2 regions of the Arthrobacter sp. lap29 genome follow, and region 1 is predicted to be linked to the other one. Evidence: predicted binding sites of a transcription regulator. Region 1 holds the regulator's gene; the other holds the start of a gene.
What was found. The regulator LexA, encoded in region 1, represses DNA repair genes until DNA is damaged. The targets are predictions, from matches to a motif close to TCGAACANNTGTTCGA.
Positions count from the first base shown of each region.

Region 2: RY113_RS18475 (DUF6504 family protein) is a predicted target of LexA. The motif match lies at 3,494-3,509, and genes of this name have one in related genera.

Region 1 is NZ_JAUCEK010000006.1:44,454-51,133, forward strand. It holds gene RY113_RS11545 (histidinol-phosphate transaminase) at 1-913, opposite strand, end outside; gene RY113_RS11550 (LysM peptidoglycan-binding domain-containing protein) at 1,036-1,515, opposite strand; gene lexA (transcriptional repressor LexA) at 1,795-2,538, shown strand; gene RY113_RS11560 (ATP-dependent DNA helicase) at 2,596-4,623, opposite strand; gene hflX (GTPase HflX) at 4,616-6,277, opposite strand; gene RY113_RS11570 (class I SAM-dependent methyltransferase) at 6,436-6,680, shown strand, end outside.
Region 2 is NZ_JAUCEK010000001.1:651,233-657,912, reverse strand. It holds gene RY113_RS02945 (DNA polymerase III subunit alpha) at 1-3,172, opposite strand, end outside; gene RY113_RS18475 (DUF6504 family protein) at 3,179-3,463, opposite strand; gene RY113_RS02940 (hypothetical protein) at 3,783-4,328, shown strand; gene mobF (MobF family relaxase) at 4,325-6,680, shown strand, end outside.

The sequences.
Region 1 (6,680 bases):
GGGCCGGGGTGAGTCCCAATTCCTTTAATTCCTGCACAATCCGGTCACGTTGGACCTTGATCTGCTCCACGTTAGCCAGCAAAGAGGTGGAGTTCCGCAGAGCAGCCACAGCAGTTGCCTGGGTGATGGCCGAGAGGTGGTAGGGCAAGCGGACCAGGCGAAGCGCGTCGGTTACCTCAGGGGCGCCGGCCAAGTAGCCAAGTCTGGCACCGGCCAAGGCGAAGGCCTTGCTCATAGTGCGTGAGACGACTAGTCGAGGACGGCCCTTGAGAAGATTCAGTGCGCTAGGGGTTCCCGTCTGGGCGAATTCGGCGTACGCCTCGTCAACAATGATGATGGCCTGAGATTCCTCCCCTGCCTGGTAGACCGCCTCGACCACATCTTGCCCAAGAGCCGTTCCCGTAGGGTTGTTGGGCGAACACAGGAAGACGATGTTGGGGCCGTTGCGGCGCACCTGCTCCGCCGCAGATTCCGCGGTGAGGGTGAAGTCATCCTCACGGACACCTGCCACGTAGCCAGTCCCTGTGCCACTGGCGAGCAGCGGGTACATGGAATAGGTGGGAGGGAAACCCATGGCCGTTCGGCCGGGGCCACCGAAGGCCTGCAACAGTTGTTGAAGAACTTCATTGGAACCGTTGGCCGCCCAGAGATTCTCCTCCGTCAGACCATGACCCAGATATGCCGCCAATTCCTGACGAAGCACCGTGAATTCCCTATCCGGGTAGCGGTTGAGGCCGTCAAGCTCCTGCGCAACGGCTGCCAAGATGGCCTCTTTTGCATCCGTGGGAACGCCATGGGTGTTTTCATTGACGTTCAGCAGAACGGGAACATTTAGCTGAGGAGCCCCGTAAGGGCGCAGGCCTCGCAGATCGTCACGAAGCGGCAATTGACGGAGGCGTTCAAACTGGTCCATTCCCCCAGCATATTTGGTGGCCGTGAGAAAGTTCGAAACGGCGACACAATGCGGACACCTGCCAAGACCTTACCCGGCTGTGGAGGAGCGCTCTTGGCCTGCGGACCTATTGGTACGGAGGGCTATTTGGGAATGGGGACGTACAGTCGCTGCCCGGCGTGAAGTATCCCGCTTCCCAAGTCGTTGAGGGCAACGATCTCCCTGACCACATGGCGTGCATCACGGCCCGGATCTGCGGCGGCCGCAATACTCCAGAGGCTGTCACCTTGTAAGACGGTTACCGCAACGGCATAATCTGCAAGGTTCACCGGCTGCGACTCCGTTGCAGCATTCGCCGGTCCCGCCAGAGAGCCCGCCATGATGGCCAGCGCCAAAAACAGTAGTAGGGCGGCGCTGACAATGGCTGGAATCCCTAAGAACACCAGACGCCCGCGCCTGGTCAGCGCTAGCCTTCCTGCAGCATCGGAGGCACCCCTGGAATGGGAAGCGGTGATGGCACCGGTGCGCCCCGCTCCAACTGTCTGGTCAATGCGGGCCGCACGGGCGCTAACCCCTGCTGTGGAAACGCCAAAGGATGCGTGGGAGATAAGCGCTGCATTCATGACTTGTGGTCCTTTCACCGTGAATCCGGATCCCGTGGCCAAGCACACCCATCGGATCGAAATTCCACACTCAACATCTTCGATAGAACGTATGTTCTAATTTCCTTCTAGTACAGTTTTAGCATCTATAGACGACACTTGCCAAGAGTAAATAGAACAAATGTTTGAAATTCGCCTCTTGGTGGCTTAAACTCGGAAGAACAAGGATTGGCCGCATGATGCAGTCCACCAGCAGGCACTGACATTGTTCAGGGCAGCCACGAAAGGACCGACGGAACCATGACGCTTCCAGACCCGCCGCACCGCATTCCTCAAGCCCCCAGCCGGGCCGGCATGAAGGGCCTCACCGTGCGGCAGAAGAAGATTCTTGAGTGCATACAGCGGTGTATTGCAGACAAAGGGTACCCGCCGTCGATGCGTGAGATTGGTGATTCCGTTGGCCTGGCTAGCTTGTCCAGCGTTACGCACCAACTGACTCAGCTCGAACGCCACGGCTATTTGCGCCGCGATCCCAAGCGCCCCCGCGCCATGGAAGTTCTGATTCCGCTGGTGCTGGACAGCGGCACGGTTGAGATTGAAGGGGTAAGCTCCCCGTCGGCGTTGCGCAGTTCGAATGGATTGAACTTTGCTGAGCTGAGCTCCTCCTCCGACACCGCGTTCGTACCCCTTGTGGGACGTATTGCGGCAGGCGGGCCCATCCTGGCCGATCAGGCGGTGGATGACATCATGCCTCTGCCGCGGCAGATTGTGGGCAGCGGCGAACTCTTCATGCTCAAGGTCCAGGGTGATTCCATGATCGACGCCGCAATTTGTGACGGCGATTGGGTTGTGGTTCGGCAGCAGCCCACGGCCAACAACGGAGACATCGTGGCAGCCTTGCTGGAGGACGAAGCCACTGTGAAAACGTTTAGGCAACGCGACGGCCATACTTGGCTTCTTCCGCAAAACACCCGCTATGAACCCATTCTTGGCGATCATGCCACCATCATGGGCAAGGTTGTCTCGGTACTTCGCAGCCTGTAACAGCAGCTGCCTACACAAAAGCGCCCCGCTAGACGGGGCGCTTTTGTGTTGGCGGCACTACTTTCCGGAAAGCCGTTTCAGCGCACCAAGCGCCACGGTACGGTCTTTCGTAGACCAGAATGGCGGCAGGGCGGCTCGCAGGAAGCCTCCGTAACCGGCATTGGCCAGCCGCGAGTCAAGAACAGCAACCACACCCCGGTCATCACTAGAGCGGATCAGGCGCCCCACCCCCTGCGCCAACCTCACTGCGGCATGGGTGGCTGAAATGGCAATGAATCCATCCCCACCACTTTGCGCCACTGCACGCGCCCGGGCGGTCACCAACGGATCATCAGGGCGGGGGAAGGGAATCCTGTCAATCACAACGAGCCGGCACGAGGTGCCCTGAACATCAACCCCTTGCCAAAGGGACATGGTGCCAAAGAGGCAGGTGTCGGGTTCATCCGCGAATTCCTTGATGAGCCCCGACATGGAGGAATCCCCCTGACACAGGATCTTCACCTTCAACTTCTTGCGGAGCTTCTCAGCTGCATCTTCCGCCGCACGCCGTGAGGAGAACAATGCCAAGGTTCCCCCACCGGCGGCAGAAATCAGTGCTTCCAATTCATCCAGCTGCTCCTCCGACATGCCAAAGCCCGGCTTTTTCAGATGAGCGGCAACATAGAGCATGCCCTGCTTGGGGTAGTCAAAGGGAGATCCAACATCGGCCCCCGTCCACGCGGGTGCGCTAGGACCCAACAATCCCAGTCCGCCAGCGGTGGCTTGAAAAGACTCTCCAATGGCAAGGGTAGCTGAGGTGAGCACTACCGTCCGGTCAGCGAAGAGTCCTTCCCGCAATTTCATGGCCACGCTCAACGGCGCAATATTGAGCACCGCAGGCTCACTTTCATCGGCCTTTTGGTAGCCCTTCCCGGGGGTGAAAGACCCTGGCCGGGATGCCCACACCACTTCCCTTGCATTGGTGGCATCCAGCAAACGCTCACACAGATCAAAGATCAGATTGAGCCGTGAACGAGCAATGGAACGGCCACTGTCAACCGCCGCATTGCCCTCAGGTTTGGAGTCGGAGAGGGCTGCCCGGACGCTGTCGCGTAACTGTTCCACCGCCTGGGACTGCTGTTCATTGAGGCCGTTGGGAAAGAGCCCTTCAGGGGTCCCCGCCAAAGCTAGGTCCAGAGCGGCCGCGCTGGCATGCAAGGCATCCACGGAAACCGCCGTGTGCTTTCGCGTGCTTGATGCCGCTGCGGAAACCATCTGGACAGATAGTTGCCCCGTAACAGCCCCCGTCACCCGATCTTGGAGCTCATGGGCCTCGTCCACCACCACAACGTCATAGTCAGGAAGCACTGCTATACCTTCGAAGGCGCTAATGGCCAGCATGGCGTGGTTGGTGACAACAATGTCTGCCTGGGCGCCGCGGGCACGGGCCAGCTCAGAGAAACATTCGGTGGCAAGGGGGCACTTTTGCGCGCCGAGGCATTCCATGGAGGTAACAGAGACTTGCCGCCATGCTTTGTCCGTCACGCCAGGGACAAGCTCATCCCGATCCCCTGTGTCAGTCTCCTGCGCCCAGTCACGCAGCCTGACCACTTCCTTACCCAGCTGTGAGGTGGGCCCGGAAGTAGCACCGGGCAGGTGCGCCACACTGGTGTCCTCCCCCAGGCTGAACAGGGCGCCTTCCCCCGTATCTTCTGTGGGGAAGCCTCCAGCCAGCTTTTGCTTGCACACATAATTGCTGCGGCCTTTAACGAGAGCCACGTCAATGGGGCGCGGCAATACTGGCGCCAAAGCAGCGAGCAGCCGGGGCACGTCACGGCCCACAATCTGTGCTTGAAGGGCCAGAGTGGCTGTTGCAATGACGGCTGGCTTCTCGCTGGTGAGCGCATTGACTATCAGCGGAATCAGGTAGGCCAGGGACTTTCCGGTGCCTGTGCCCGCCTGAACCAAAAGGTGGTCCCCGCTCTCCAAGGCAGCAACTACCCGGCGGACCATTTCATGCTGCCCATCACGGCGCTGTCCGCCCATGGCAGCAACGGCACGATCCAGTAATTCCAGAGCCTGCTGCGAAAGTTCACTTTCAGGCATGCTGGACAAACGGCTCAACCTCAGCTGCCAAGTCTTCCCTGACACGGGCGTGGGCCAAAGTGCCATGCTCTCCGTGTTCCAAGCTGATGATCTCTGCATCGCTGCGATGGAGCTTATTGAGTACATCACCACGGTCATAGGGGATCAACAAGGTCACTAAGACGCTGGGGTGCGGAATACCTTCTTCGATGGCTTGGAGCAGTTCATCCATGCCCTGGCCAGTACGGGCTGAGACCACCACGGTACGGGATTCACGCTGGATGAGCCGCTCGACCACAAAGGGATCGGCGATGTCCACCTTGTTCAAGACAATGATTTCAGGTATTTGCAGCGCGCCTACCTCGGCAAAGACCGAACGTACGGCAGAAATTTGTCCTTCCGGGTCAGGGTGCGAGGCATCCACAATATGCAGGATCAGATCGGCGTCAGCCACTTCTTCCAACGTAGAGCGGAAAGCTTCCACCAGCTGGGTGGGCAAGGCGCGCACAAAACCTACCGTGTCCACCAAGGTGTAGCCCAAACCTTCTGAGGTCTCGGTTTTCCTGACCGTGGGATCAAGGGTTGCAAACAAGGCGTTCTCCACCAGCACACCGGCGTCCGTCAAACGGTTCAGCAGGGAGGATTTGCCCGCATTGGTGTACCCAGCAATGGCCACGGAGGGCACACTGTTGCGCTTGCGGTTGGCACGTTTGGTTTCCCGAGCCGGCGCCATCGCAGCAATTTCACGGCGCAACTTGGCCATGCGGTTGCGGATCTTGCGCCGATCCAGTTCCATCTTTGTTTCACCGGGACCACGTGAACCAATACCGCCTCCGGCAGTTCCCACCCGGCCGCCCGCCTGGCGAGACATGGAATCGCCCCAACCGCGCAGGCGCGGCAACAGGTACTCCATCTGTGCCAGCTCAACCTGGGCCCGACCTTCCCGCGATTGCGCGTGCTGGGCAAAAATATCCAGGATCAGTGCTGTGCGGTCAATGACTTTGACGTGGACAACTTCTTCCAAGGTACGGCGCTGTGAGGGAGCAAGGTCACCATCGATGATGACGGTGTCTGCTCCCGTTGCGTGCACGATCTCCTTGAGTTCCTGAGCCTTACCCTGGCCCAGATATGTTGCTGGATCCGGTTTGGCCCTGCGTTGGACCAAGCCGTCCAGGACTTCCGAGCCGGCAGTTTCGGCCAACGCGGCCAGTTCCTTCAGGGAATTCTCGGCGTCCGCCATTGTCCCTGAAGACCAGAGCCCAGCGAGCACAACCCGCTCAAGCCGCAGCTGCCGGTATTCAACCTCGCTAACATCTTCGAGTTCGGTGGAGAGGCTGGCCTTCCGGCGCAGGGCATTACGGTCTGCCAGCGCACTTTGATCACCGTCAGAGCTACTGTGCTGAAAATTCAGGGTGGAGACGGCTTGGGCACGGCCGCTCAGGGGCCGGGTTGACGGCGCAGCAGAGAAAGGATCCTGCCCCTCAAGTTCATCCTCGGCACGCACAGCACGGCTTGCGGCCGCGTCTTTGGCCAAAATGCGGTCAATCACCACTTCGATCTCAGCGGCTGACAGGGCGTTCTCTCCTGTGCCGTGGCTCTCCGACGTTGCCGCGTTGTGCCCTTCGTTGGGCAGCTCGTTGCCGTCGGAACCGTTGTTTGCAGATGCGTTGGACATATTCTCCTTATAGGCGCTTTTCTACAATCGTAGTCCGCCACACCGACACTGACACCTTCTGCTGCCCTCCTATGTGGATAAACCCACACTGTATCCGCGGAGGCCTTAGGCGTGCCTAGATACACAATGGACGGATTCGGCACTAATCTGGCATAACTATGGGTACTCAGGGTGCAGATCACTATTTCAGTTCAGAACCGTCAACGCCAATGAAACGCCGTCCGCTCAGCGTCACTTTGGCCGGCGAGGTGCGCCAACTGCACACCGCTGGGGGCATCTTTAGCCCCGACGGTGTAGATAAAGGCACCACGATCCTTCTCAACGAGGCCCCGCCGCCTGCAGCCGAGGGCAATTTGTTGGACATCGGCTGCGGTTGGGGGCCCATTGCGCTGACTTTGGCCCT
Region 2 (6,680 bases), on a different contig from region 1:
GGGACATGCCACGCGGGCCGGTGCGACGAGTGGTTCCTTCGATCAGGAGCAACCGGGTGTTGAAAAGAATGGGTGGGTCTAGGTCTTTCTGGGCGTCGGCGAAGAAGGTCGCATCGATGCAGCCGGTGCCGTCATCGATGCTGATGAACACAACGCGCTTGCCTCCATGCATGGGCGGGGTTTGTGTAGCGACTCTGACGCCAGCGACGCGCACGAAGGTGCCGTTGCGCAGGCTGAGGAGGTCTTTGGCTTTAGTGACTCCGAGCTCGTCCAAGAGAGGTTGATGGGATTCCATGAGGTGGTAGGTAACGTCTAGGGAAAGGATGTCCAGCTCCGCCCGGGTGACATCTGTGGGAGTCATGTCCGGCTCGTGGGCGATCATGGTGGCGGCGTCGATGGCGGGCAGGAGAAGTGCGAGTTGGCCGGGGATGACGTGTGCCCGTTTGCTGTGGCGCATCGCTTCGTTCCACGCCACCAAGTCTCGTCGGCTCCTGTGACTACTTCCGGTGTAGAGGGAGTCAAGTGCTCCGACCAAGGCCAGACTCTCAAGCGTGGATACCCGCAGACGGGCGCGTTGCTTGAGATCGGCCAATGAATCGAAGGGACGCTGGTTGAGGATGCGTTCGACTTCCTTGGTTTGGATGCCCTTCACATCCGACAGGGACATACGGATCCCCAAGCCCCCATCACCTGCAGGTTCAACGACATACTCGTCCGTGGAAGCGTTGACGTCCAAAGGAAGAATCGGGATACCAAGCCGTCGAGCCTCGGCGACAAGAAGCCGTTTGGGATACATACCGGGATCATGGGTCCACAGTCCGGCCAAGAATTGGATCGGGTAGTGAGTTTTGAGCCATGCAGACTCGTAGGTAGGGACGGCAAAAGCAGCCCCGTGGGCACGGCAAAACCCAAACGAGCCAAAGCCCTTCACAACACCCCACACCCGCTCAACAGTCTCGGGCGTGTAGCCCCGTTGGATGGATTGCTCTCGAAAGTACGTTTCCACGGCAGGGAGTTTGTCTTCGTTGCTGAGATGGCGGCGCAGGACGTCGGCGTAAGCGAGCCCGCAGCCGGTGAAGATGTCAAGGATGCGCATGAGTTGTTCGTGGAAGACCACGATCCCGTAAGTGCTGCGCAGCACAGGTTCAAGGTCTGGGTGGAGTTGGGCGACAGTTTCCCAGCCACCCCGCCGGTTCAAAAATGGTTTGACCATGTCTGCCTGCATGGGACCGGGGCGGAACAGGCTGATGTCGGTGATGAGGTCATCAAAGACGGCTGGCTGGAGTTTGCCGATGAGTTCACGCTGCCCGGGTGATTCGATCTGAAAACACCCCAGTGTCTGGGTGGAGCGGATCAGCTCAAAGGTCGGCTCATCATCCAGCGGCACAGCCTCCAGATCGATACTCTTTCCGGTGGTGCGGTGGATTTCAGTGATGGCGTAGGCCATCGCGGACTGCATCCTCACCCCGAGGACGTCGAGCTTGATCAACCCCATGGGGTCCATGTCGTGCTTGTCGTATTGGGACATGGGCAACCCCATCCCGGAGGGCTGGACCGGGGTACGATCCAACAGCGTCGCAGAGCTGAGGATGACACCACAGGGGTGCATAGAGATGTGTCGAGGTAGCCTGTCTAGGCGCTCGGTGATATCCACCAGAAGGTCTAGCTGCCGGTTACCCTCGACCCGATCGGCCAGATCACGCAGTTCCGGCTTTTCATCCAGCGCTTCCCGAAATTCACTGGCCGAAAACCTCCACAAACCTTTGGCGATCCCGTCAATATCCTGCGGTGCCATACCCAGAACCATGCCAGCATCTCGGGCGGCACCGCGGGCCCGATACCCGGATTGCATCGACATCAAGGTCACGCGTTCAGGGCCGAAGCGCTCGAAAATGCGGTGGTAGATTTCGTGCCGCCTCGCTGACTCCACATCGATGTCAACGTCCGGCAGGGTTTGCCGCTCGGTACTGAGGAAGCGTTCAAACAGTAGGTCGTGTCGGATCGGGTCGACTTGAGAGATACCTAGGGCGTAGTTGACTAGCGAGCCGGCCCCGGAGCCGCGGGCAGCAGAGCGAATCCCCATCTCCCGGATCAGTCGAGTCACCTCGGCCACCGTCAAAAAATAGGAGGCGAATCCCAGCTCGGCGATGGCCGCCATCTCATCCCAGAGCCGGTCCTGCATCACCCCGAAGGAAGTGGAGTCGATCCCCGGATACCTGCTGGACACACCCGCCGTCGCGCGTTCCCACAACTCGGCTAATGGATCGCCCGTGATGCCGATGATGGAGGCCTCCGGCATCACTGGAATTCCCCAGCCTGCATCGCTAACGGGATCAATCCGGCACTTATCCGCCAACTCTTCGGTGTTCGCCAGGAGCGTTCTAGCAGCGCCGGCACCGAACTGGCCCAGTGTAGTAATTTCCGAGGCCAAGGCCTTCATCGTGGTTACGGGTTTGAGCCAACCTTGGGCAGTTGGCTGGACCCCCGTCTCATCCAAACACGCCAGGGCACGGGCCGCGTCAAGAACGTCTGCTGTAATGGCACCATCAGGCTCGGCATATCTAACCATATTGGTTAGCACGGGTGTGAGTCCGGTCTGGGTTGCTAGGCGAAGCATGCGAATGGCGTGAGTATGGCTCAGTGGCTGCCCTGGCTCGGAAAGATGCGAAGCCACCTCAATACGCACGGCCGCAGTCGGAAGTACGCTTAGCCATGCACGGAGCAATGGCAGCCCGTCTCGACGCGATGCGACCCTGCGACCAACGTCTGAGAGTGGGCCGAGCAGCACGGTCCCAACTGGCCCGGAATTGGTCAGCAGATGCGCCGCAATCTCATCCGGACTCACCCCCACCCTTGCTTGGGCGTGAGCAGCGGACACCAACCGGCACAGTGCGGCGTAGCCCTCCCCCTCGTTGTGTCCGTGGGCTAGGACAATGACGCGGCCGGTCACCGCGCCGTCGTCTCCCAAGGTTGCAAGTTCCACACCAAGAACCGGATCGATCCCGGCCCGCTGACAAGCGGCAATGTGCTTGGGAACTCCGTACAAGCCATCACGATCTGTGATCGCCAAGGCGTCGGCACCACCATCCCTCGCCGCGGCGGCCATAGTGTCTGGCCAATCCACCCCGTAGTGGGCGGAGAAAGCGGAGGCAACATGCAGATGAGTGAACATTTTTGCCTAGCCAAGAATCCTAGACAGCCGCCAGTTAGAGTCCTCATGGGTAAGCTCAAAAACTCGTTCGGCAGAACGACCACGGCCCGCAGCAGTTACTCTCCAGATCTCCGTCTCTAAGACCTGAGCGCCAATGCCTTTTTGGATGCGGTTCTGCTCCGTCCACCACGGGCGTCGAATATAGAATCTCAAAGGTAGTTCAGTCATTTGATACCGCCGCGCCCGCCACTCAAACTCCATCGGACTTCCCGCAGCAGTCGTCCGGACACTCACACGCTCATCAACAACCATCGAACACACCTCTAATAACAAATTCACTAATAGAATACGTCTTCGACACTAGAGTGTGCCACTGACATATTCAGACGAAGACCCCTAAGAGCTAGAAAAAGCGACCACACCACCTCACCTCCCACCAACATTGACCCTCCCCACGACCACCGCCAGTTGCCAATCCAACGCCCACCCCCACAGCCAATTCATCCCGCGTCCACCATGAAGTTGCCGTAACCCAAAAACCCTTCACACTGTTGGCACCGAGGTGGGCTGGCGTCACGGCATGCGTGACGGCTGGTCATGGTGAAATCAGTCCGGGACGCCATGGAGGAGTATGACTACGCGAATCTGCCCCGAATGCACCACCGCCTTCACGCCCTCGAGCACACGGCAGCTCTTCTGCCGCCCCGCGTGCGCGCACCGCCAACGGCAACGAAACTACCGGCACACCACCCCAGCCGGACCAGAGGCCAAGACTCGAATTGATCAGTCCATCGCCGACAACCGGGAGGCGATGGCTGCACTCACCGCCCTTTACGAGGCTACGATCCGGAATCTTCGATCCACGCATCAACGCAAGTTCGCCAGGATCACCCGGTCCTTTGAGAGCCAGCTGGCCGCAGCGCATGAACAGCTCAATGAACGTGCCCAAGCCGCGTCACGGGCACAGTCGAAGGCCGATGACATGGAACGCTCGATGCGCCACTTGCAGCGTGAAAACAAACTGCGTGAGCTCAGTGAACGGCAGTCCATCAAGGACATGCAACACCTCGCCGCCAAGGTCCTGACATTGCACTCGAACGCGAACATGCGGCTCGATCCGTCAACTGCGGCGATCTTCGCACGCCGAGGCTGGAACACGGAAATGGGCACGTCATGACCGTCTCCATAGCCCGCCTCTCCACCGAGGCCGGCGTCGCCTACCTCCTCAAGACCACCAGCCATGCCGACGTCGAAACCCGGGACCTCACCGGCTACTACACAGACGCCAGTAACCCACCCGGGCAATGGCTCGGCAAAGGACTTCCCGGCATTGGCACAACTCTCCACGACACGGTCACAGATGCGGCGGCGAAGGCCCTCTTTGAACGGGGCGAACACCCCACCACGGGCGCATCCCTAGGTAGGACGCCTAACCAGGCGTCCACCGTCACCGGCAGGAACGGGCATCCCGTACGCCGTACGGCGGTGGCCGGCTTCGACATGACGTTCAGTGTGCCGAAATCCATCTCCGTGCTTTGGGCCCTTGGCAGTGACGAGTGCAAGGACAAGGTCATGGCAGCCCACCACGCGGCACTCGAAGCCACGTTGGCTTGGCTGGAGACGTCCGCCATCCACACCCGTGCCGGCCACGGCGGTGTCGCCCACGTCGGCGTCCACGGTGCCATCGCGGCGGCTTTCGACCATTGGGAGTCCCGCTCCGGGGACCCCCAGCTGCACAGCCACGTCGTCATAGCCAACCGGGCCCAACGCGTCAGCGACGGCGCCTGGACCACCCTTGACTCCCGCACGCTCTACAAGGCCACCGTGGCCGCCAGCCAACATTACAACGGGCTCCTTTTCGATCGGCTTGGCCTGGATCTGGGAACCGAGGCTGAGGTTCGCACACCCACCAGCGCCATCCACAATTTCAGTTTCGAACTCTCCGGCGTGGACGATGAACTCATCCGCGAGTTCTCCAGCCGGTCCCGGTTAATCGATATTGAAGCGGCCCGCCTCATCCACGACTGGTCGGAAACCCACGGCCGCGAACCCGGCAACGCCGTCAAACTCAAACTCCGGCAGCAAGCAACACTGTCCACACGCACCGCCAAGAACCACGACGTCGTCCCCCTCAACACCCGCACCCGGCAATGGCGAGAACGAGCCCAAGCCAAGGGCTTCGATCCCGAGGCCGTGCTGTCAGCAACCATCAACCGCTCCCACAACCGCCCACTTACCTCCTCCGACACCGACGCTGCCTGGATCACCAGCACCGCCGGACTGGTGAAAGACCTGGTCGCCCGGCGCCGAGCCACCTGGAACCGGTGGAATCTGATCGCCGAAGCAGAACGGGTGTGCCTGGAAATCCGCTGCGCCACACCCGCCGACCGCCTCCAGCTCATGGAGGCCATCGCCACCGCTGCCGAGGAACAATCCGTCGCGCTCAACGAATTCCGCTACAGCATCCCCACCACTACTGCACCCGACCTGAACTTCAACGGCCGCAGCGTCTTTGATTTGGCCAGCGCCCACCTCTTCACTGATGTCTCCACACTGACGAATGAGGAAGCCATCATGAAAGCCCACACAAACGACGCCGGCCCTCACCTCAATCAAACAACGGTCCAGGAAGCCCTCCAACAGTTCATCAGCCGCCGCGGAGAAGCCTTGCAAGGCGAACAGCGAAGGACCGCCGAGGCGGTCTTGGCCAGCGGGCGGCGGCTAGACGCCGTCGTCGGCCCCGCCGGAACCGGAAAAACCACCACGATGAGCGCCGTCAAAACCCTCTGGGAAGCCCACTTCGGGACAGGGACCGTCTTGGGGCTCGCCCCCGCTGCAGCCTCTGCCGACGTCCTCGGCCGCGAGCTCGAACTGGCCACGGACAACGTGAGCAAATGGCTCTACGAATCCACCGGCCCAGGCGCCGCCATCCGGGCCGGACAGTACATACACGCCGCGGAACGCTACCAGGAGGCCAGCCAAGCCCCGCGACAGGACACTCAGGCCCGGAAGGCCATGGCGCGTCTCGCGCAGCGCCTGAGCGCCCTTACATCGACCCAAGCAAAGTGGCAGCTTCGTCCGCACCAGCTGGTCATCATCGACGAAGCATCCATGGTCTCCACCTACCAGCTCGCCGCCCTGCTCGATCAAGCCTCATCCGCCGGGGCCAAAGTCTTGCTCGTCGGTGATCCGGCTCAGCTGGACGCCATCGACGCCGGCGGCGTCCTCGGGTGGCTGGACAGGACGGGATGCGCACAACGTCTCACCACCGTCTGGCGCTTCACGAACGACTGGGAACGCACCGCCTCCCTGAAACTCCGCAAGGGCGACATCGACGTCATCACCGAATACAAAGCCCACGAACGCATCAGCAGCGGCACCTACAACGCCATGGTCGATGACGCCTACAACCGCTGGGACGCCGACACCCGCACCGGCAAGACATCGATCCTCATCGCCCCCGACAACCACACCGTCGCCATGCTCAACGAACGAGCCCAGGCAGACCGTGTCAGCGCCGGCGCCGTCG